One region of the Arthrobacter sp. QXT-31 genome, then DNA from elsewhere that is predicted to be linked to it. Evidence: riboswitches for the same ligand, from Rfam matches in the RefSeq annotation. Region 1 holds a riboswitch; each other region holds the start of a gene.
What was found. A riboswitch is a leader RNA that binds a small molecule or an ion and turns the genes downstream of it on or off. The one in region 1 is predicted to bind S-adenosylmethionine.

Region 1 (6,710 bases):
TTGCCGACAAGATGCTGATGACCGCGTTCCAGCCGATCCGCCGGCTTCCGGAGGGCCACGTGATCGGCGTCGAGGCCCTCACCCGCTTCGTCAGCGACGACGGTGCCAGCGCTGACCACTGGTTCAGCGAGGCAGAATCCGTGGGGCTGGGCACCGACCTTGAGCTCGCGGCACTGCACCGCGCCCTCACTGCGGCGCAGGCCGTGCCGGAGCACATGTTCATCGCCCTGAACCTGACCCCGGCAACGTGCGCGGACCCGAGGATCCCCGGGCTGCTGGACCATTCCCAGCTGGCCATGGACCGGATCGTCATCGACCTGAACGGGCCGATCCCCTTCGACCAGTACGGGGCGCTGACTGCCGCCCTCGCTCCCCTGCGGCAGCGCGGACTGCGGATCGCCGTCAACGGGGCCGGGGTTGGCTTCACGTCCATGGACCAGGTCCTGGAGCTTCACCCGGACATCATCAAGCTGGACCGGAGCTTCATTGCGGGCATTGAGAGCTCCCAGGGCCAGCGCTTGAGGGCTGCAGCCATGAACGAACTGGCGCACTACATCGACGCCGCCCTTGGCGCCCAGGGCGTGGAGACGCAGGAAGAACTCGACGCCGTGACCGGCCTTGGCATGGTGGCGGCGCAGGGGTACCTGCTGGGCCGGCCCTCAGTCCACCCGCTGGACTGGAATGCCTGGATCCGTTCCGAGAGCGAAACGCCTGCCACGGGCCCGATATCGCTCCTGGGCTAGTCCTAACTACTGGGCTAGTCTTCGGCGAGGTCCGTGGCCAGGCGGATGTGGTTGTCCGCCAGCCACACCGGGTTGAACGCCTTGCTCTGGTAGTTGCTGCCCGTGTCCGGGGCGATCGCCACAACCACTGACCCGTGCGGCGCCGCCCTGGCCACCCGGAGCGCCGCCGCCACGGTCAGGCCCGACGACGGCCCGAGGGACAGGCCTTCGTCGTTGAGCAGCCGGTGCAGCGTGGTGTACACCTCGTCGTTCGGAATCCGCAGGAACCTGTCCAGCAGGCCGAGGTCAAACACCTTCGGCCATTCAGGCTTGGGCCAGGAGTTGCCGACGCCGTCCACGAGGATCTGGCCCGGATGCCCGCCGCTGTAGACCGAGCCGTAGGGGTCGGCACCGATCACCTCCACGTGGCCGCCTGATTTCTCCTTGAGGTACCGCCCGTTTCCGGTGATGGTGCCGCCGGTGCCCACGCCCGCGACGAAGTGCGTCACCCGGCCGGCCGTCTGCTCCCAGATTTCCGGGGCCGTCCCCTCGTAGTGCGCGCGCGGGTTGGCCGGGTTGTCGAACTGCAGTGGACGCCATGCGCCGGGAATCTCGGCCGTGATCCGGGCCGCGACCGCCCGCGCATTCTCCGGCGAATTCGACGGCGCGCTCCAGTCCGTGAACACCACCCGCGCGCCGTACCGGTTGAGGGCCTCAAGCTTCTCCGACGAAATGGAATCTCCGGTGACCACCACCACGGGATGGCCGGTCAGTGCACCGATCAGCGCGAGCCCGATTCCGGTGTTCCCTGAGGTGCTTTCGACGATGGTCCCGCCGGGCTGCAGGTCGCCGCTGCGCTCGGCAGCCCGGACCATGCTCAGCGCGGTCCGGTCCTTGATGGACCCGCCGGGATTTTCCGATTCGAGCTTCACGAAAACTGTGCTTCCCAGGCCACGGCTCAGCACGTCCAGCGGGACCAGCGGAGTGTTCCCCACCCGGGCCAGCACGGCGTCGGCGTCCCCGGCCGGATCCACTATGGGCCCCACATGCCTCGGCTGGCGGCCGCTCCCCGTCACGGTGGTCATGATTCTCCTCGCGCATAGTTTGGACCGCCGTCATCCGGCCCCCGGTCACCGTCGGTGTCCGGGGACGGCGTCTGCAATTCGGGCAGTCCTGCCAGCAAATCCCCCAGCTCCTTCCTTGCAGCCTCCACCAGCACCGCCGCCGGCAACTGCCCGGCGAGCAGCTCCGACAGCCGCCGCACGACGGCGCCGGTTCCTGCGCCCAGCTGCCGGGTTACTGCCTCCCGAAGGTCCGTGTCCTGCGCCTCAGCCAGCAGGTAGGACGCCGTCAGGGCCTCGATGGTGAGGAGCTTGGCCGCGGCCTCGACTGAGCGCTCCAGCTGCTGGAGGGCAAGCGGAGCCAGCGTGGAGTGGTCCTCCACGTCCGCGGACAGGGTGGGGGCTCCCAGTGTGGCGGGCGCCGCCAGGAACTTCAGCTCGGCCAGCAGGCCTGCGGCCGAGTACCAGAGCAGTCCCGGCAGGTCTTCGGACGCGAGCGGCGTGCCTGCCCGGGCCGCCTCGAGGTTGAGCTGCCGGATCAGTCGCTGCGGCGGATAGAGCTTGGCGATCCGCCGCTCGCTGCTGATTCCGACGTGTGCCAGCCCCAGCCGCAGCGCCTCGAACGCCAGGGCCAGCTGCATCGGCTGGAAGTTGCCACCGGACACCATCCGGCCCGAGGGCACGTCCGCCAGCGGGTTGTCGCCCCGTCCGTTGAGTTCCACCTCGAGCGCCTCGGCCAGGGCGGCCACGTGGGCACGGAACGCGCCGTGCGTCTGCGGCGCGGCGCGGAAGGACAGGGGGTCCTGGACGGACACCTGCCGCCGCGGGTCGTCCAGCCAGCCGCCGCGCACCAGGCGGCGGACGTTGGCCGCCGAGACGCGCTGGCCGTCCACGGCCTTGGCCGACTGCACAGCCGGCGAGAAGGGACTGAGGTTCCCGCCGCCGTCGTACCTTGCAGTGGCCTCCAGCGACAGCGCCAGCGCAGTGTCCGCCAGATCGGCGAGCCAGCGGATGCGGCGCAGCTCCAGCGCGCCCGCACCGATGGAATAGGAGTTGGCGCTGACCAGCGCCAGGGCCTCCCCCGGCGCCAGGACCAGCGGTTCCAGCCCGGCGGCGGCGAGTGCCTGCCCGCCGTCGAGCAGGCCGCCGTCGGGACCCAGTGCCTGTCCTTCCCCGATGGCGACGGCGGCAACCGCCGCGAGCTGCGTGAGGTCCGATGAGCCGACGGACCCGTCGCGCGGAACCGCCGGCACCACACCCCTGTTCAGCAATTCGGCGTAGAAACGGGCGGTTTCCGGGCGCACGCCCGAGCCTCCCCGGGTGAATCCGATGAGCCTGGCCAGGATGAGGGCGCGGACTTCATCACGGTCCAGCAGTCCGCCCACGCCGCTGTGGTGGTAGCGGATCACCTGGAGCTGGTAGTCGAGGATGGAGTCCTGCTCCACGGCCGTGTCCCGGCCGGAGCCGAGCAGCGTGTTGAGGCCGTAGACCCGGTGGCCGGAATCGATGGCCGCCTGCACCACCTCACGGGACAGCCCCACGAGCTCCAGGGCTTCGGCGCTGAGGACCACCTCCACGCTCGGATCGGCCGCTGCGGCGGCCAGGTCGCCGGCCCGGATGTGGGCCGTCCCGATCAGGAACGTGCCGCGGCTGATGCCCGGCGCCAGTCCGTTGCTTTCCCCGGCCATTGCCATGGCGCTAAAAGTCCAGCAGGTTCCGGCGCAAGCCGCCGTCGCCGTAGCTCGTCCGCAGCAGTCCCCGCCGGCGCAGCACGGGCGCCAGCCTGTCCAGCACTCCGTGGATGGTGGCCGGGTCCACGAAGCCGGAGAAGAGGAACCCGTCGCCGCCCACTGCGGTGCCGGTTTCCTCGAGGTAGTCGGCGATCTCATCGGCCGTTCCGATGATGCTGTCGCCTGCACCGCCGCTGCGGGCCTGCAGGATCTGCCGCAGCGTGGAACCCGGCGGTGCCGCCTTGGAGAAGTGCTCCAGCGTTCCCTGGTTGCTGTTGGTGCTCAGTTCCGGGAGGGGTGCGTCGAGGTCGAACTGCTTGAAGTCGATGACGGAGAGGTAGGAGATGGAGTTGAGCTGGCTGTCGATGTCCCGCTGCGTGAGCTCCCGGCGCGCGGCACGCAGTTCCTCCGCTTCGGCCCGGGATCCGGTCACGGTGGGTTTCAGGACGAACAGCACCTTGACGTCGTCGGGGTTCCGGCCGGCCGCGGCGGCCTCGGCACGGATGGAGTCCCGGTACGCCTTCATGCCGTCCACACCGCGGGCCAGGGCAATGGCCACGTCCGCGTTCGCACCGGCGAAGGCCTTGCCCCGCGGGGAGGCCCCGGCCTGCACCAGCACGGGTTCCTCCGGCAGCGGTGCGGTGTTCAGCGGTCCCCGGACTTTGAAGAACTCCCCGTCGTGGTGGATGGGCCGGACTTTGGTGTGGTCCGCGAAGATGCCCGCCCGGGCGTCCTCCACGATGGCGTCCGGTTCCCAGCTGCGCCAGAGCTTGCGGACGACGTCCACGAACTCCTCGGCCTTCTCGTAGCGGAGGTCGTGCTCGATCTGCTGGTCCAGTCCGTAGTTCTGCGCGGCAAGGTCGCTGCCGGAGGTCACCACGTTCCAGCCAAGCTGGCCGTTGGAGAAGTGCTGCAGCGTGGCCAGCAGCCGGGCCGCGGTGAAGGGCGGATAGAAGGACGCGCTGATGGTGGGCACGATGCCCAGGTGTTCCGTGGCGGACAGCAGGTACGGCACCAGCGCCAGCGGATCGTGTTTGGGCGCAAAGGACGCCTGCGCCAGTGAGACCTCCGCGCTGCCGCCGTAGGTGTCGGGGACGGTTAGCGAGTCCTCGATGATGAACAGGTCCAGCCCGGCCCGCTCAAACTCGCGGACCGCGTGCTGGTAGGGGGCCGGTTTCTTCCAGTCGTAGCCGATTCCGTAGCCGGGTGTCCCCCAGCCCTGGACCCCGAAGCCATGGCCCACAAACCATCCAAAGTGCAGCATGGGAGTCACTGTATTCGCGGTCGGATCATTCACTGCGGCCTGGTTTCATCCGGCGTTACGGCGGGTCATCTCCCGTCATTATCCTCCCGGCCGCGGGCTTTGTAACGGCAACGCGAGCAACCCGGGCAGTCCCATGGATCAGGGAAAGTCGCGGGGTCCGTTACGGAAGATGACGACGGCGGCGGTGCGCGCCGCCGTCGTCAGTGTTACTTTTTTCGGGAGTAATGAGTACCGGCATTAAGCCCTGACTGGCCGGTCGGCAACCCTCCTTCCACGGCGGGGTGCCTCAGGTGAATACTCGGCATATCGACCCCTTCGAGCTGCAAGCGTGAGAAAAGGAGATCCGTCGTGTCAGACGCCCCCGCCGTTGCAACGCTGTCGTCCCAGCAGGATAAACCTGAGGAAAAACTGTCCTACCGCCTCGTCACGGGGCCGGATGACCGGGCGTTCTGCGAGCGTATCTCGGCAGCCCTGGCCGAGGGATACGTGCTGCACGGCAGCCCTGCCGCCACCTTCAACGGCACCACCGTCATCGTGGCCCAGGCCCTCATCCTGCCGGCAGCGATCGCCACCGCAGACGCCGCCGTCGCCACCGCCGTGGACCAGCTGGACTCCGACGAGGACCTGAGCGCGGAAGTTTACGAGGGCCACGCATGAGCTACGCCGGAGACATCACTCCGCAGGACGCGTGGGCCAAGCTTGAGGAGGGCGCCATCCTGGTGGATGTGCGCACCGAGGGCGAATGGGCGCACATCGGCATTCCGGACACCAACGCCACGGAAAATGATCCCCTCTTCATCCAGTGGACCTTTCCCGGCGGCATTCCCAACCCCGACTTCGTCGAGCAGCTGAAGCAGCAGGCCCCCGAGGACACCCGGGTGGAGCTGCTCTTCCTGTGCCGCTCCGGCCAGCGCTCCATCGCTGCCGCCACCGCCGCAACGCAGGCCGGTTTTACGGCCTACAACGTCCTCGAAGGCTTCGAGGGCGAGCCCGACCGCTACGGTGAGCGCACCGTGAACGGCTGGAAGAACCGCGGCCTGCCGACGAACCTGGGAAAGAACTAAATTGACCTTTAACCACGACGCCGCCGGCTGGAGCCCCGATACCCAGGCCGTCCGCGGCGGGCTTGACCGCACCAATTTCCAGGAGACCACCGAGCCTGTCTTCCTGAACTCCGGATTCGTCTACGAGTCCGCCGCCGCCGCCGAGCGCGCCTTCACCGGCGAAGACGAGCGCTTTGTCTACTCGCGCTACGGCAACCCGTCCGTGGCCACCTTCCAGGAGCGGCTCCGCCTCCTCGAAGGCACCGAGGCGTGCTTTGCGACGGCGTCCGGCATGTCCGCCGTTTTCACCGCGCTGGGTGCCCTGCTGGGCGCCGGGGACCGCGTGGTCGCAGCCCGCTCGCTGTTCGGTTCCTGCTTCGTGATCCTCAACGAAATCCTGCCGCGCTGGGGCGTGGAGACGGTGTTCGTGGACGGCCCGGACATCGAGCAGTGGCGCGAAGCCCTCTCGGTGCCCACCACGGCCGTCTTCTTCGAATCCCCGTCCAACCCGATGCAGGAAATCGTGGACATCGCGGCTGTCAGCGAACTCGCCCACGCCGCCGGCGCCAAGGTGGTGGCGGACAACGTCTTCGCCACCCCGCTGCTGCAGCGCTGCGGAGACCTCGGCGCGGACGTGATCGTCTACTCCGGCACCAAGCACATCGACGGCCAGGGCCGCGTGATGGGCGGAGCGATCCTGGGCACCAGGGAATTCATCGACGGCCCGGTCAAGCAGCTCATGCGCCACACGGGCCCGGCGCTCTCCGCATTCAACGCCTGGGTCCTCACCAAGGGCCTGGAAACCATGTCCCTGCGCGTGAACCACTCCTCCGCCACAGCGCTGCGCCTCGCCGAATGGCTGGAAACCCAGCCTGCCGTGAACTGGGTCA
Region 2 (6,710 bases), 1.4 Mb from region 1:
GCTCTGCGCCCTGGCATCCGGCCCGTCACGGCTGAGCGGCATCGCCCACCTTCGCGGACATGAAACGGACAGGCTCGCCGCGCTCGTCACCGAGATCAACCGGCTCGGCGGCGATGCAGAGGAAACCGCCGACGGACTCATCATCCGGCCTGCGGAACTGCATGCCGGCGTCGTCCACAGCTATGCGGACCACCGGATGGCCACCGCCGGAGCCATCCTCGGGCTGGCGGTCAGGGGCGTGGAGGTGGAGGACATTGCCACGACGTCCAAGACCATGCCCGATTTCCCCAAGCTGTGGGCGGACATGCTCGGCCAGCGGGGCAGCGGTGTGACCAACAGTGCTGTTACCAATACCGCGGGGACCACCGGTGGCACGCAGCACTGATTCCTGGGACGAATCCGACGTCCGGATCCGGCCGAACAAAAAGGGTTCCCGGCCCCGGACGAAGGACCGCCCAAGCCATGAGGATGCCGTCACCGGCCGGATCATCACCGTGGACCGGGGCCGCTACACCGCCGTCGTCGGCGAGGACTCGGGACACGAGCGGACGGTCATTGCTGCCCGCGCCCGGGAGCTGCGCCGCTCCCCCGTGGTGGCCGGAGACTTCGTCTCCCTCGTGGGCGACGTGTCCGGCGCGCCGGACACCCTGGCCCGGCTGGTGAAAATCCAGGACCGCAAGACACTGCTGCGCCGCAGCGCCGACGACACCGATCCCGTGGAACGCGCCGTCGTTGCCAACGCCGACCAGCTGGTGGTGGTTGTGGCCGCCGCCAACCCGGAACCCCGCACCGGCTTCATCGACCGGGCGCTGGTGGCAGCCTACGACGCCGGGATCGAGCCGCTGCTGCTCGTCACCAAAGCGGACGTCAAGGATCCGACCGAGCTGCTGAGCAACTACCGGCACCTCGACTTTCCGGTGATCATCAGCCGCACTGCCGATGCCGACGCGTCCGGCATCGACGCCCGGTCCGACGACGGCCTCTCCGCCCGGCTCGACGTTGCCGCCGTGTCCGATCTCCGCGCCCATCTGGACGGCAAGGTGACGGTGATGCTGGGCCATTCCGGCGTCGGAAAATCCACCATGGTCAACGCGCTGACGGGCGCCGAACGGGCCACCGGCGGCGTGAACGCGGTGACGGGCCGCGGACGGCACACGTCGTCGTCGGCCCTTGCCCTCAAGCTCGCCGACGCCCCGGCGGGCAGCTGGATCATCGACACGCCGGGCATCCGCTCCTTCGGACTGGCGCACGTCGATCCGGACCGAATCCTGCATTCCTTCCCCGACCTTGAGCCCGGCACGGAGGCCTGCGAACGCGGGTGCAAACACGACGCCACCGCCGTTAACTGCGGCGTGGACGCGTGGGTGGAAGCCGGCCACGCCGGCCCCTCGGGAGCAGCACGGCTGGCGTCCCTGCGCCGCCTGCTGGGCACCGACCCGCGCGCTGAGGCCCAGGAAACCAAGGAACTCGGCAGCGTCGGCTAGCGGCCCCGGCGCTGTCCGGCCGCTACCTCCCCGCCGCGCCGGGCCTTTGAGGGTAGTTTGGAACCATGACCCAACCCGCTTCAACGTACAACGATGACCTGCGTCTTGCCCATGTGCTGGCCGATTCCGTGGACGACCAGACCATGAGCCGGTTCAAGGCATTGGACCTTCAGATCGAGACGAAGCCAGATCTGACGCCGGTCACCGATGCGGACAAGGCCGCCGAGGAGTCAATCCGCGGCCAACTGTCACGCTCCCGTCCCCGTGACGCCGTCCTCGGTGAGGAGTTCGGAAGTTCCGGCCACGGTTCCCGCCGCTGGATCATCGACCCCATCGACGGCACCAAGAACTTTGTCCGCGGGGTGCCGGTCTGGGCCACGCTGATTGCCCTCGTCGACGAGGGAGAACCTGTGGTGGGCGTTGTCAGCGCCCCGGCGCTCGGCAAGCGCTGGTGGGCGGCCAAAGGCGCCGGCGCCTACTCGGGCCGATCCCTCGCGGCCGCCACCCGGCTCAAGGTGTCCAACGTGTCCAGCCTGTCCGACGCCTCGCTTTCCTACTCCAGCCTCGGCGGCTGGAAAGACCGCGGCAACCTTGAAGAGTTCCTCCAGCTGACCGAGGATGTGTGGCGCACCCGCGCCTTCGGCGACTTCTGGTCCTACTGCATGGTGGCCGAAGGGGCCGTGGACATCGCCTGCGAACCGGAACTGAACCTGTACGACATGGCGGCGCTGGTGCCGATCGTGACGGAGGCCGGCGGCCGTTTCACCTCCCTCGAGGGCACGGACGGCCCGTTCGGCGGCAACGCCCTGGCGACCAACTCGATCCTGCACTCGGAAGTCCTGAAGCGGCTGAACCCGCAGCTGGACGACCTGCTCTAGGTTTCTCCGGCCACCGCCCTGGCGCTGAACATTACGACGGCGGCCGCCCGCTTTTGGGGGCGGCCGCCGTCGTTTCTTCGGCAGAAGGCCCGATATCCGGTTCGCGTAATAATCCGCTTAACATTCCAACCGGCTTTTTCATCGGCTCTGCCGATGTCCTAATCTCGTAACAGGTCACGAGTGCCAGCGCTAAACCCCGGTTAGCTGGCCGGCAACCCTCCATTCGCGGTGGGGTGCCCCGGGTGACGACCAGGCCGATCCGGAACGGACCCGGCAAGCGCGGATCCCCGTCACACGGGGTCCTTATCCCAGTGAGGTCCCATGACGACTGCCATCATTGCTTCCACCCCCGACGCCCTCGCGCTGGACGGCCGGTTCGCCGCCGCCCGCCGCCCCCTGGCCGCCGTCACCGGCGCCGAGATCCAGGCCCCGCTGATCCAGGGCGGCCACGTCCGCTACGCAAACCTCGACTATGGCGCCTCCGCCCCTGCGCTGTCGGTCGTCTCCGCGTACCTCAACGAGATCCTGCCGTTCTACGCGAGCGTGCACCGCGGCGCCGGCTACGCCTCGCAGATCAGCACCTCCGTGTACGAGAACTCGCGGAACATCGTGCGCGAGTTTGTGGGGGGCCGCGCCGATGACGCTGTCATCTTCACCCGGAACACCACCGACTCCCTCAACCTGCTGGCCGGCTGCCTGCCCGTGGAGGACCACCACCACACGGGCGAGGTGCTGTACCTGGACATCGAGCACCACGCCAACCTGCTGCCGTGGCAGGGCGTGCCGCACCGCAGCGTGGTGGCCTCCGAAACGCTTGAAGCCACCATCGCCAGCCTGCGTGCCGAACTGGAGCACGGCGACATCAGCCTCCTCGCCGTGACCGGCGCCTCCAACGTCACGGGCGAAATCCTCCCGATCCGCCGCCTCGCCGCGCTGGCCCATGAATACGGCGCCCGCATCGTGGTGGACGCAGCCCAGCTCGCGCCGCACCGCCGCGTCAACATCGCCGCGGACGACGTCGACTACCTCGCTTTCTCGGGCCACAAGCTCTACGCCCCCTTCGGGGCCGGCGTCCTCATCGGCCGTCCCGACTGGCTCGACGCCGGCACCCCCCACCTCGCCGGCGGCGGCGCCGTGAGCGAGGCCCGGCTCGACGGCGTCAGCTGGGCCACCGGCCCCGCCCGCCACGAGGGCGGCTCACCAAACGTCCTCGGCGCTGCCACCCTGGCCCGGGCAACCCAGGTCATCGCCGCCCTTGATCCGCAGGAATGGCACGCCCATGAAGCCGGCATCCGGTCCTTCCTGGTCGAGGGACTGCGCCAGATCGACGGCGTCACCGTCCACCAGATTTTCGCGGACAGCGACCCGGACGACGCCATCGGCGTGGTGAACTTCTCGGTAGAGGGTTACGACGCCGGCCTGGTCGCCGCCTACCTGTCGGCCGAACACGGCGTGGGCCTGCGCGACGGACGCTTCTGCGCCCACCCGCTGCTGAAGCGCCTCGGCCTGCCGTCCGGGTCCCTGCGCGCCAGCTTCGGCGTGGGTTCACGGCTCGAGGACGCACAGCGGCTGCTCGCCGGCATCGAGGAGCTCCGCCGCTCGGGCCTCGGCTGGGACTACGTGGTGGACGCCGGGCGCTGGGTTCCGGCGAACGACACCCGCACCTACCCCGAGTGGGCACCCAACACGCCCGGCACCGCCGGCGCCGCACCGTGTGTCCAGGACTGATCGGCACCCAGGACTAACCCGCACCCAGGACTAAGCACCTCCCGCTCCCCGTACGGTAAATTCGAAAGGTAATTTTCGACGTCGGTATAAGGAGACTGTGCGTGGCACGGGGCGGTCCCAAACTTCATCACGGCCGGCGGCAGGAGCTTGGACAGAGCTTCCAGGACGGCGGCGAGCACTACCACCGCGTCCGTCCGGGCTACCCGGAGGACTCCGCCGACTGGCTTATTCCGGCCGGGGCCCGTAGCGCCGCTGACCTCGGCGCAGGCACGGGCAAATTCACCGCGCTGCTGGTGGACCGCGGGCTCGAGGTCAGCGCCGTGGACCCTTCCCGGGACATGCTGGAGCAGCTGGGCCGTGACTGCCCCGCGGTCCATGCCGTGGTGGGGACCGCTGAGGAAACCGGGCTGCCCTCGGCGGCGTTCGACGTCGTCAGCGTTGCCCAGGCATGGCACTGGTGCGATCCGCTGCGGGCCAGCACGGAGATTTCCCGCATCCTCAGGCCCCACGGAGTAGTGGGCCTGATCTGGAACCAGCTGGACACGTCAGTCCCCTGGGTGCACCGGCTGTCGCGCATCATGCACGCCGGGGACGTCCACAAACCGGACTTCAGGCCCAGGATCGGCCCGGAATTCACCTCCCTGGAAAGCCACCTGACCAGGTGGGAGGATCCCGTCACCCCGGACGACATCCTCGAACTGGCCAAGTCCCGCAGCTACTACCTCGCGGCCAACGACGCCACCCGCGCGAAGGTGACCGGAAACCTGACCTGGTACCTGCACGAGCACCTCGGCCATGCCGACGGCGAGCTGCTGCAGCTCCCCTACCTCACCCAGATCTGGCGGGCGGTCAGGGCGGAACGCCGTGGTGGCAGCAGGTAGGCTTGAAGCTGTGAAGACCAGTACGCCCTCCTCCTCGATCGAGGACTACGTTAAGGTCATCTATTCCTTCACGGAATGGCAGGACAAGCCCATCACCTCCACCCAGCTTGCACAGCGCCTCGGTGTGGCCAACTCCTCGGTCTCCGAGATGGTGCGCAAGCTCAAGGACCAGGGCATGGTCCTCCACAAGCCCTACAGTGCCATCACGCTCACACCCCAGGGTGTCCGGCTGGCCCTCTCCATGGTCCGCCGGCACCGGCTGATTGAGACATACCTGGTCAAGGACCTCGGCTACAGCTGGGATGAAGTCCATGACGAGGCTGAGCAGCTGGAGCATGCGGTCTCGGACACGTTCATTGAGCGGCTGGCCGCCCGGCTCGGCAATCCGTCCAGGGACCCGCACGGCGACCCCATCCCCTCGGCTGACGGAACTGTCAGGATGCCCTCCGCCCACCGGATGATCGAGCTCGATGACGGCCACACCGGCAGGATCACCCGGATCAGTGACGAGAACCCGGATCTGCTGCGCTACCTCGCCGCGGAACAGATCAGCCTCGACGCCGACGTCGAAGTGCGGGGCCGCAGGCCCTTTGGCGGCGCGCTCGTCGTGCGAATCGGGTCCCCCGGAACCAGCCGGGACGTTGACCTCGCCGACGAAGTGGCCTCCGCGCTCTGGATCCACAGCGACTCCGCACACCCCGGCTGCCGCATGGCCGGCCTGTAAGCTCAGGTGCGGGTTCCCCTGGCAGGCCGTACCGGCACCGCCGCCGCGACCGGCTCCGGTTATGGCTGGCGGGTGTGGACAGCCGTGGCCGCCGGCGGCCTGCTTGGCACGGAATTCCGGTACGCGCTGGGACTGCTGTTCCCCGACCGTCCGGGAGACCTGCCCTGGGCCACACTGGGCATCAATATCCTCGGCAGCTTCGTGCTGGCGGCCCTCACCACGATCTGGATCGCGCGTCCCCGCACCGCGTTCTGGCTCCGCGCCGCCGTCGGGCCCGGTGTGCTCGGCTCTTTCACCACCTTCTCCGCAGTCGTCTTTTCCGCGGACCAGCTGACCCGCGCCGGCTTGCCCGGCCTGGGGTTGCTCTACCTGGGGCTGTCCGTGCTGCTGGGGCTGGCGGCGGCGGCCGCCGGCTGGCGGACCGGCAAGGCAATCGGTGCTGCCCGTGAGGCTAATCCGTGACGGCGCTCCTCGTGGGTCTTTTCGGCATCGCCGGGGCCCTGCTCAGGTTTGCCGTGGACGGCTGGCTGGCCGGCTACCCCTCGCCGCGGCGGCACTGGCCCTGGGCCACCCTGCTGGTGAACGTGGCCGGCTCGTTTGTGATCGGGCTGTCCATGGGGCTTACCGCGTCGTTCGGCCCCGAATGGCGTTCCGCCCTTGCCACCGGGTTCGCCGGCGGGTTGACCACCTTCAGTTCCTGGACCACGGCAACAGTCCGGCTGGCCAGTGAGCGGCGCTACCTTGCCGCCGTCGTTAATGTCCTGGCCAACCTGCTGCTGGGCCTGGCTGCGGCGTGGGCGGGAATCGCGATCAGCGGCGGCTAGCCGGCGCGGGGTTGCGGATTCCGACGGCGGAGCAGGCCGCCCCCAGCAAGAGCAGCGCGGCGGTGGCCAGCAGCGCGCGGTGCAGGCCCGGCGTCGTCAGCTCCGGGCCGACGATGAAGCCCGCAAATGCGATACACACCAGGCCCGCGATCCTCGAGACCGCGTTGTTCACGGCCGAGCCCACGCCGGCC
Region 3 (6,710 bases), 1.9 Mb from region 1:
GCGGAGACGTCAGGCGCCTTTCGCGGCCCTGAATCCGGCATCGAGGTCGGCAAGGATGTCGTCGATGTGCTCCAGGCCCACGGACAGCCGGACCAGTCCGGGGGCAACCCCGGCAACGCTTTGCTGCTCCGGAGTCAGCTGGCTGTGCGTCGTCGACGCCGGGTGGATGACGAGGGAGCGGACGTCGCCAATGTTCGCCACATGGGAGTGCAGTTCCAGGGCATCCACGAAGCGCTTGCCGGCTTCGGCACCGCCCGCCACGGTAAAGGCCACCACCGCGCCGGTGCCTTTGGGCCCGTACTTCAGGCCGCGCTCATACCAGGGGCTGGACGGCAGTCCGGCGTAGGCGACGGATTCCACATCGTCCCGGGCCTCAAGCCAGCCAGCCACGGCCACGGCGTTGGCCACGTGGCGCTCCACGCGCAGGCTCAGTGTTTCCAGGCCCTGCGCGATAAGGAAGGCATTGAACGGGGACACCGCCGAGCCCAGGTCGCGGAGCAGCTGGACCCGCGCCTTCAGGATGTAGGACAGATTGGCACCCAGGGCGCCGCCTGCGCCGAGGTCGCGGGCATAGACGAGGCCGTTGTAGGTGGGGTCCGGCGTGTTGAAGCCGGGGAAGCGTTCCGGGTCCTTGCCGAAGTCGAACTTTCCTGAATCCACGATGACACCGGCAATGGCGGCCCCGTGTCCGCCCAGGTACTTGGTGGCCGAGTGCACCACGATGTCCGCGCCCCATTCAAGCGGCCTGATGAGGTAGGGGGTGGACAGGGTGTTGTCCACGATGAGCGGCACGCCGGCTTCGTGTGCTGCCCGGGAGACGCCCTCGATGTCGAGGACGTCCTGCCGCGGGTTGGATACCACTTCGGCGAAAAAGAGCTTGGTGTTCGGCTGGACTGCATCGCGCCACTGCTGCAGGTCGTCCGGGTCCGCCACGAAGGTAACGGAGACGCCGAACTTCTTCAGCGTGTGGGCCAGCAGGTTGTAGGTGCCGCCGTAAAGGCTGGGACTGGCCACCACGTGGTCCCCGGCTTCGGCGATATTGAGGATGGCGTACGTTTCGGCGGCCTGGCCGGAGCTCAGGAGCAGCGCCGCAAGCCCTCCCTCCAGGCTGGCGATCCGCTGCTCGACGGCGTCCTGGGTCGGATTGCCGATCCGGGTGTAGATGGGGGCGATCTCGGCGAGCGCGAAACGGTCTGCTGCGCTGTCGGCGCTGGGGAAGACGAACGACGTCGTCTGGTAAATGGGCAGGGACCGTGCGCCGGTGGCGCCGTCGGGCACCTGGCCGGCGTGGATCTGGCGCGTTTCAAATGACCATGCGTTGGACATGCAGGCTCCTGACGCTGAAGGGGCGTGTGCTGGTCCCGGCACAGGCCCGCGCTTGCCGCCCGGCGGGCGCCGCGCAGCCAGGTCTTCACCCGGGGCACCCCGCCGCGGTGGAGGGTTGCCGGCCAGCGAGCCGGGGCTTTTTTCGCTGGCGCTCATGACCTGCGATCAGTGTAGGAACAGCCCTTCGTCGCGCACAGCTTTGTGAAGAATTTCGTCAAAAGCTGGACATTTCGCAATGTTAGGGCACCCTAAGCTGAGAGCCCCGTCACAAAGTGCCAAGATGAGGGCATGCGCATGGATCACGTCTCTTACGCCTGTGAACACGATGGCCTCGCGGCCACCACCGAACGTATCTCCTCCGCCCTCGGCGTCGAAGCCGTTAAGGGCGGGGTGCACCCCCGGTTTGGAACCCGGAACATGATCATCCCGCTGGCCGGTCACAAGTACCTTGAGGTCGTTGAGGTCCTGGACCACCCGGCGTCGGACAAGGCACCGTTCGGCCAGGCCGTCCGGGCCCGGTCCGCAGCGGGCGGCGGCTGGATGGGCTGGTGCGTCGAAGTTGACGACCTCGCCCCGTTCGAGGAGCGCCTCGGCCGCTCCGCCGTCAACGGCAACCGCAAGTTTCCTGACGGCCGGGAACTTATCTGGAAGCAGATCGGCATCCTGGGGCTCATCGCGGACCCCCAGGTTCCGTACATGCTGAAGTGGGAAGGCGATCCGGAACTGCACCCGTCCAACGCCTATGACAGCAATGTGAAGATGTCCACCCTCACGATCGCGGGCTCCGCCGAGCGCGTGACCGAGTGGCTAGGCGAGCCCGTGGAACGGCCGCTGGAAGACGTCGCCGTGAACTGGGTGGCCCCGCACGGTACGCCGGGAATCCTCTCCGTCACGTTCGAAACCGCAGCGGGCGCCGTCACCATCTGACGCGCTTCCTGCCCTTCACTTCGGCCGCCATCAGCGGGTGCCAACGACGTCACCCGCCGATGGCGGCCGAATCACTTTTTAATACAGCCCGGCTTTTAATACAGCCCGGCCTTTAATACAGCCCGGCCTAGCCCAGTCCGGCGGCCTTGCCGAACAGGCTGAACCCGACGAAGGCGACAATGTCCAGCAGCGCGTGCGCGATGACAAGCGGCATCACCCGGCGGGTCTTCGTGTAGACCCACGCGAACACCACGCCCATAACGGCGTTTCCGATGAAGGGCCCGAACCCCTGGTACAGGTGGTAGGTGCCGCGCAGCATCGACGAAACGAAGATCGCCAGGGGAACGGACCAGCCGAACTTGCCGAACCGGTCCAGCAGGTAGCCCACCACAATGACTTCCTCCACGACCGCGTGGCGCAGGGCAGACAGAATCAGCACGGGCACCGTCCACCAGTAAGCGTCCAGGCCGCTCGGGATGATCGCCGTCGTGATGCCGAGTGCGCGGCCGGCGGCATAAAGCCCCAGCGACGGGAGGCCGATCAGGGCGGCCAGCCCGAGACCCTGCAGCAGGTCCTTGCCGGGCCTGGCAAAGTTGAAGCCCAGTTTCCGGAAGGCGGAGCCGCCGTCCTGCCCTAGTCCGGAGTTGGACTGGCGCTGGTCGGTCAGGAAGTAGATGACCAGCAGGACCGGCACCAGGGCGAAGATGATGTCCAGCAGCTGATAGGTCAGGTCGAAGTATTCGCGGGTGCTCTGTGACCTGTTGAGCGTGGAAGTCCCCTGCGCCAGCGGCGCCCGGGTCATCTTGTCCAGCAGCTGCACCACGGAGTAGACGGCTGATTGCCCCAGCGACAGCCCAAGGACAATCCAGACTTCAAACCGCAGCCGGCGGCGGGAAGGAACCAACATGTTCCTATCTTGCCTGCACCCGCTGGTACTTTCCTGTCAGCCTGCCTGTTCCTGCCGCCGTCGTGCATTCCCGACCAGCCCGTCGGGGCCGGTCCAGCTGGCCAGTGACCCTATGCTGGGGAGCTATGAGCGCTCCCGGGAAAATCATCATGATCCGGCACGGCCAGTCGGCCGCCAACGCGGACACCTCCATCTACAACAGGGTGCCCGACTACCGGATACCGCTGACGGAACTTGGGCTGGAGCAGGCGAAGGCCGCCGGGGAGCGCGTCCGGCGCGAGCTCGACGGCCGGAAGGTGAGCGTCTACGTTTCACCGTACCTGCGCGCGTACCAGACCCTGGAGGCACTGGACCTGGGCTCCCTGACGGAACGGGTGATCGAGGAACCGCGGCTGCGCGAACAGGACTGGGCCAACTTCCAGATCTCCGGCGACATCGAGGACCAGAAGGAGCTCCGCAACGCCTACGGCCACTTCTTTTACCGCTTCCGGGAAGGCGAATCCGGCTCGGACGTCTACGACCGGATCTCCTCCTTCATGGAAACCCTGTACCGGCACTGGTCCAAGCCGGACTACTCCCCCAACAGCCTGCTGGTCACGCACGGGTTGACGATGCGGCTGTTCTGCATGCGCTGGTTCCACTGGTCCGTGGAGTACTTCGAGTCGCTGAACAACCCGGAGAACGCCGAGATCCGCATGCTGGTGCGCAACGGTGAGGGCAAGTATGAACTCGATACGCCGTTCACGCAGTGGGTGGACCGGAGGGTGGACGAGACGGTGCTGGACGCGCCTCCTGTGATCTTCTGACGCCTTCTATTCCGGGCGCCCGATTAGGCACCGGTTTCCGGCGGCCGCCGGTTTAGGCGCCGGCGACGATCACTTCGGTGCCGCGCGCCTCGAACGCAGCCTTGTCCGCCGCGGAGATGCCGGCGTCGGTGATGAGCCGGGTGAAATCGTAGCCGTCCATGGTGGCGAACGCCCGGCGGCCCACTTTCGAGGAGTCCGCGATCACGTATGAGACACTGGCCCGGCTGGCGAGCAGGGCGTTCACCGTGGCCTCGGCCTCGCCAGTGTTTGTGGGCCCCACCTCGGCATCGACGCCGTTGACCCCGATGAAGGCGATGTCCAGCACCACCTTCTGCATGATGATGTCCGTGTACGGGCCCACGAGTTCATACGACCGGGTGTTGAGGATGCCCCCGGTGACCATCACTTTGATGTTGGGCCGGACGGCAAGCTGCGAGGCGATGTTGATGGCGTTGGTCACCACCGTGAGCGTGGGCTGGTTCGACGGCGAGTTGAGATCTTCGCGGGTGGCCAGGATCTGCGCGAGGGCGGTGCTCGTGGTGCCGCCACACAGCCCGATGACCATGCCCGGGGCGATGAGCGCCGAGGCGGCGAGGGCGATCTCCTGCTTGGCCACGGCGTGGTCGTCCCGGTTGTACCTGCCGGGAAGGTCATAGGCCAGAGCGCCCGTGGTGGCGCCGCCGCGGGTCCGCGTCAGCAGCCGCCGCTTGGCCAGGCTGTCCAGGTCGCGCCGGGCCGTAGCTGGCGAGACGCCGAGCCGCGTGACAATCTCCTCAACTTCCACTTGGCCGGCTTCGGCAAGGAGATCAAGGATGGCCGTCAGTCGGTCGGTGCGGGTCATGCGTGGCCTTTCAAAATCAAAACCGTCACAAGAAATGACGTTTTTTGATTGTAGCAGACCTCTTATGATCAGCTTCCGTCACTACGGTGCGGAGGGTGGCTGCTGTAAACGGCCCCGCCCGACACTACCGTGCCCGCACCCCCGCGCGCCAAACGGCGTGGGTGAGCGGCATGCCGGGCCGGTAGGCGAGGTGCGTGGCGGAGGGGGCGTTGAGGACGTGCAGGTCCGCGCGGTGTCCGACGGCGATCGAGCCCACCGCGCGTTCGCCGTCGGCGTCGTTTCCGGACTCGCGCCGCAGCGCCAAGGCACCGCCGTACGTCGCCGCCCGCACGGCCTCATGCACGCTCAGGCCCATTTGTAGGACTGCGGTGGTGACGCAAAAGGACATGGAACTCGTGTAGGACGTGCCGGGATTGCAGTTGGATGCCAGTGCGATGGGCACGCCAGCATCAAGCAGCTGCCGTCCGGGGGCCAAGGGCTGCCGCGTGGAGAGGTCGCAGGCCGGCAGGCAGGTGGCCACTGTTCCGCGGCTGTCTGTTCCTCGGCTGCCCGTTCCAGCGGCATCCCAGCCGGACCAGCCGGCGGCGAGGCTGGCGATGTCCTGCTCCGAGAGATAGTTCACGTGGTCAACGCTGGCTGCGCCGAACTCCACCGCGAGGCTGACACCAGGGCCGTGCCCCAGCTGGTTGCCGTGCACCCGCAGCCCCAGCCCGGCCTCGCGGCTGGCCTGCAGCACGGCGCGGGACTGCTCCTCGGAAAAGGCGCCCCGTTCGCAGAACACGTCGGCCCAGCGGACATATGGGCGGGCGGCCTCCAGCATGGGGCCGCAGGCGAGCCTGGTGTATTCGTCCGCGTCAATGCCGGCCGGCACCAGGTGGGCCCCCAGGTACGTGACCTCGTCCGCCACCGTGGAGGCGATCCAGGCGCTCCTGGCCTCCTGCTCCACATCCAGGCCGTACCCGGTTTTCGTCTCCAGGTACGTGGTGCCCTGGGACACGGCTTCGGCGACACGGCCCTGGGCCAGCCTTGTGAGGTCATAGTCGCTGGTGTTCCGGGTGGCGTTCGTCGTGACGGCGATGCCGCCCGCGCTGTACTCCTCCCCCGCCATCCGCGCCTCGAATTCCGCCGTCCGGTCCCCGGCAAAAATCAGGTGCGTGTGGGAGTCCACCCAGCCGGGCAGCACGGCACGGCCGCCGGCGTCCACGGCATCGTCGGCCGCGGGAGCTGAGGCTGCCGGGCCGATCCAGGAGATGCGTTCCCCTTCGATCACCGCTGCCGCGTCCTTGAGGACACGGTGCTCCGCGTCCTGGGTCATCAGTTCGGCAATGTTGGTGATCAGGGTGCTCATGGATCCATTCTTCAGCGCCGGATGGACCAGCGTGTCGCGGCCAGGGCATCCGCCGTCCGGGATACCGGACTGCCACCGGCCTCGGGTCGCGCCTCGGGTCCTGCAAGGATCAGGGCCGCGGCCAGTTCCGCGATGCCGGAGGACGTCTGGAACCCGTAGCCGCCCTGGCCGGCGAGCCAGAAGAACCCGCGCGCCTCGGCGTCGAACCCCACTACCGGGACGCCGTCGGCCGCTTCGGTGCGCAGCCCGGTCCAGGCGGTGCGGACGGCGCCGATCCCCAGCGTCGTCAGCGTATTGAGCCGGGCGATGAGCCGCTCCACGTCCCCGGGACGGGGACGTGCGTCCTCCGCAGCGCTGGCCACGTGCTCCGAGGGCGAGACCAGCACATCGCTGCCTTCCCGGCGGAAGTAGAAGGAGTCGTCCGCGGCGGCCACCATGGGGGTGCCTTCCGGCAGCGGATGGTCGACGGCGGCCACCGCCGCCGTGCGGCGGTACGGCTGCAGGCCGATCTTCTCGACGCCGCTCAGCACCGCCAGCTCGTCGGCCCACGCACCC

Region 2: another riboswitch for S-adenosylmethionine. It lies ahead of BWQ92_RS18245 (aminotransferase class V-fold PLP-dependent enzyme); the one in region 1 lies ahead of BWQ92_RS11820 (DUF1737 domain-containing protein).
Region 3: another riboswitch for S-adenosylmethionine. It lies ahead of BWQ92_RS03300 (bifunctional o-acetylhomoserine/o-acetylserine sulfhydrylase); the one in region 1 lies ahead of BWQ92_RS11820 (DUF1737 domain-containing protein).

Annotation. Positions count from the first base shown of each region.
Region 1 is NZ_CP019304.1:2,623,610-2,630,319, reverse strand. Features, by position in the region: gene BWQ92_RS11840 (EAL domain-containing protein) at 1-743, shown strand, start outside; gene BWQ92_RS11835 (PLP-dependent cysteine synthase family protein) at 758-1,807, opposite strand; gene BWQ92_RS11830 (aromatic amino acid ammonia-lyase) at 1,804-3,477, opposite strand; gene BWQ92_RS11825 (NtaA/DmoA family FMN-dependent monooxygenase) at 3,482-4,777, opposite strand; SAM riboswitch class IV at 4,998-5,112, shown strand; gene BWQ92_RS11820 (DUF1737 domain-containing protein) at 5,126-5,434, shown strand; gene BWQ92_RS11815 (rhodanese-like domain-containing protein) at 5,431-5,841, shown strand; gene BWQ92_RS11810 (O-succinylhomoserine sulfhydrylase) at 5,843-6,710, shown strand, end outside.
Region 2 is NZ_CP019304.1:4,011,114-4,017,823, reverse strand. Features, by position in the region: gene aroA (3-phosphoshikimate 1-carboxyvinyltransferase) at 1-385, shown strand, start outside; gene rsgA (ribosome small subunit-dependent GTPase A) at 369-1,484, shown strand; gene hisN (histidinol-phosphatase) at 1,550-2,362, shown strand; SAM riboswitch class IV at 2,535-2,648, shown strand; gene BWQ92_RS18245 (aminotransferase class V-fold PLP-dependent enzyme) at 2,684-4,090, shown strand; gene BWQ92_RS18240 (class I SAM-dependent methyltransferase) at 4,192-4,971, shown strand; gene BWQ92_RS18235 (metal-dependent transcriptional regulator) at 4,982-5,695, shown strand; gene BWQ92_RS18230 (fluoride efflux transporter FluC) at 5,702-6,157, shown strand; gene BWQ92_RS18225 (fluoride efflux transporter FluC) at 6,154-6,519, shown strand; gene BWQ92_RS18220 (MFS transporter) at 6,506-6,710, opposite strand, start outside.
Region 3 is NZ_CP019304.1:699,970-706,679, forward strand. Features, by position in the region: gene BWQ92_RS03300 (bifunctional o-acetylhomoserine/o-acetylserine sulfhydrylase) at 10-1,326, opposite strand; SAM riboswitch class IV at 1,370-1,486, opposite strand; gene BWQ92_RS03305 (VOC family protein) at 1,615-2,253, shown strand; gene BWQ92_RS03310 (CPBP family intramembrane glutamic endopeptidase) at 2,381-3,160, opposite strand; gene BWQ92_RS03315 (histidine phosphatase family protein) at 3,286-3,966, shown strand; gene BWQ92_RS03320 (DeoR/GlpR family DNA-binding transcription regulator) at 4,019-4,807, opposite strand; gene BWQ92_RS03325 (amidohydrolase family protein) at 4,932-6,155, opposite strand; gene BWQ92_RS03330 (NAD(P)/FAD-dependent oxidoreductase) at 6,167-6,710, opposite strand, start outside.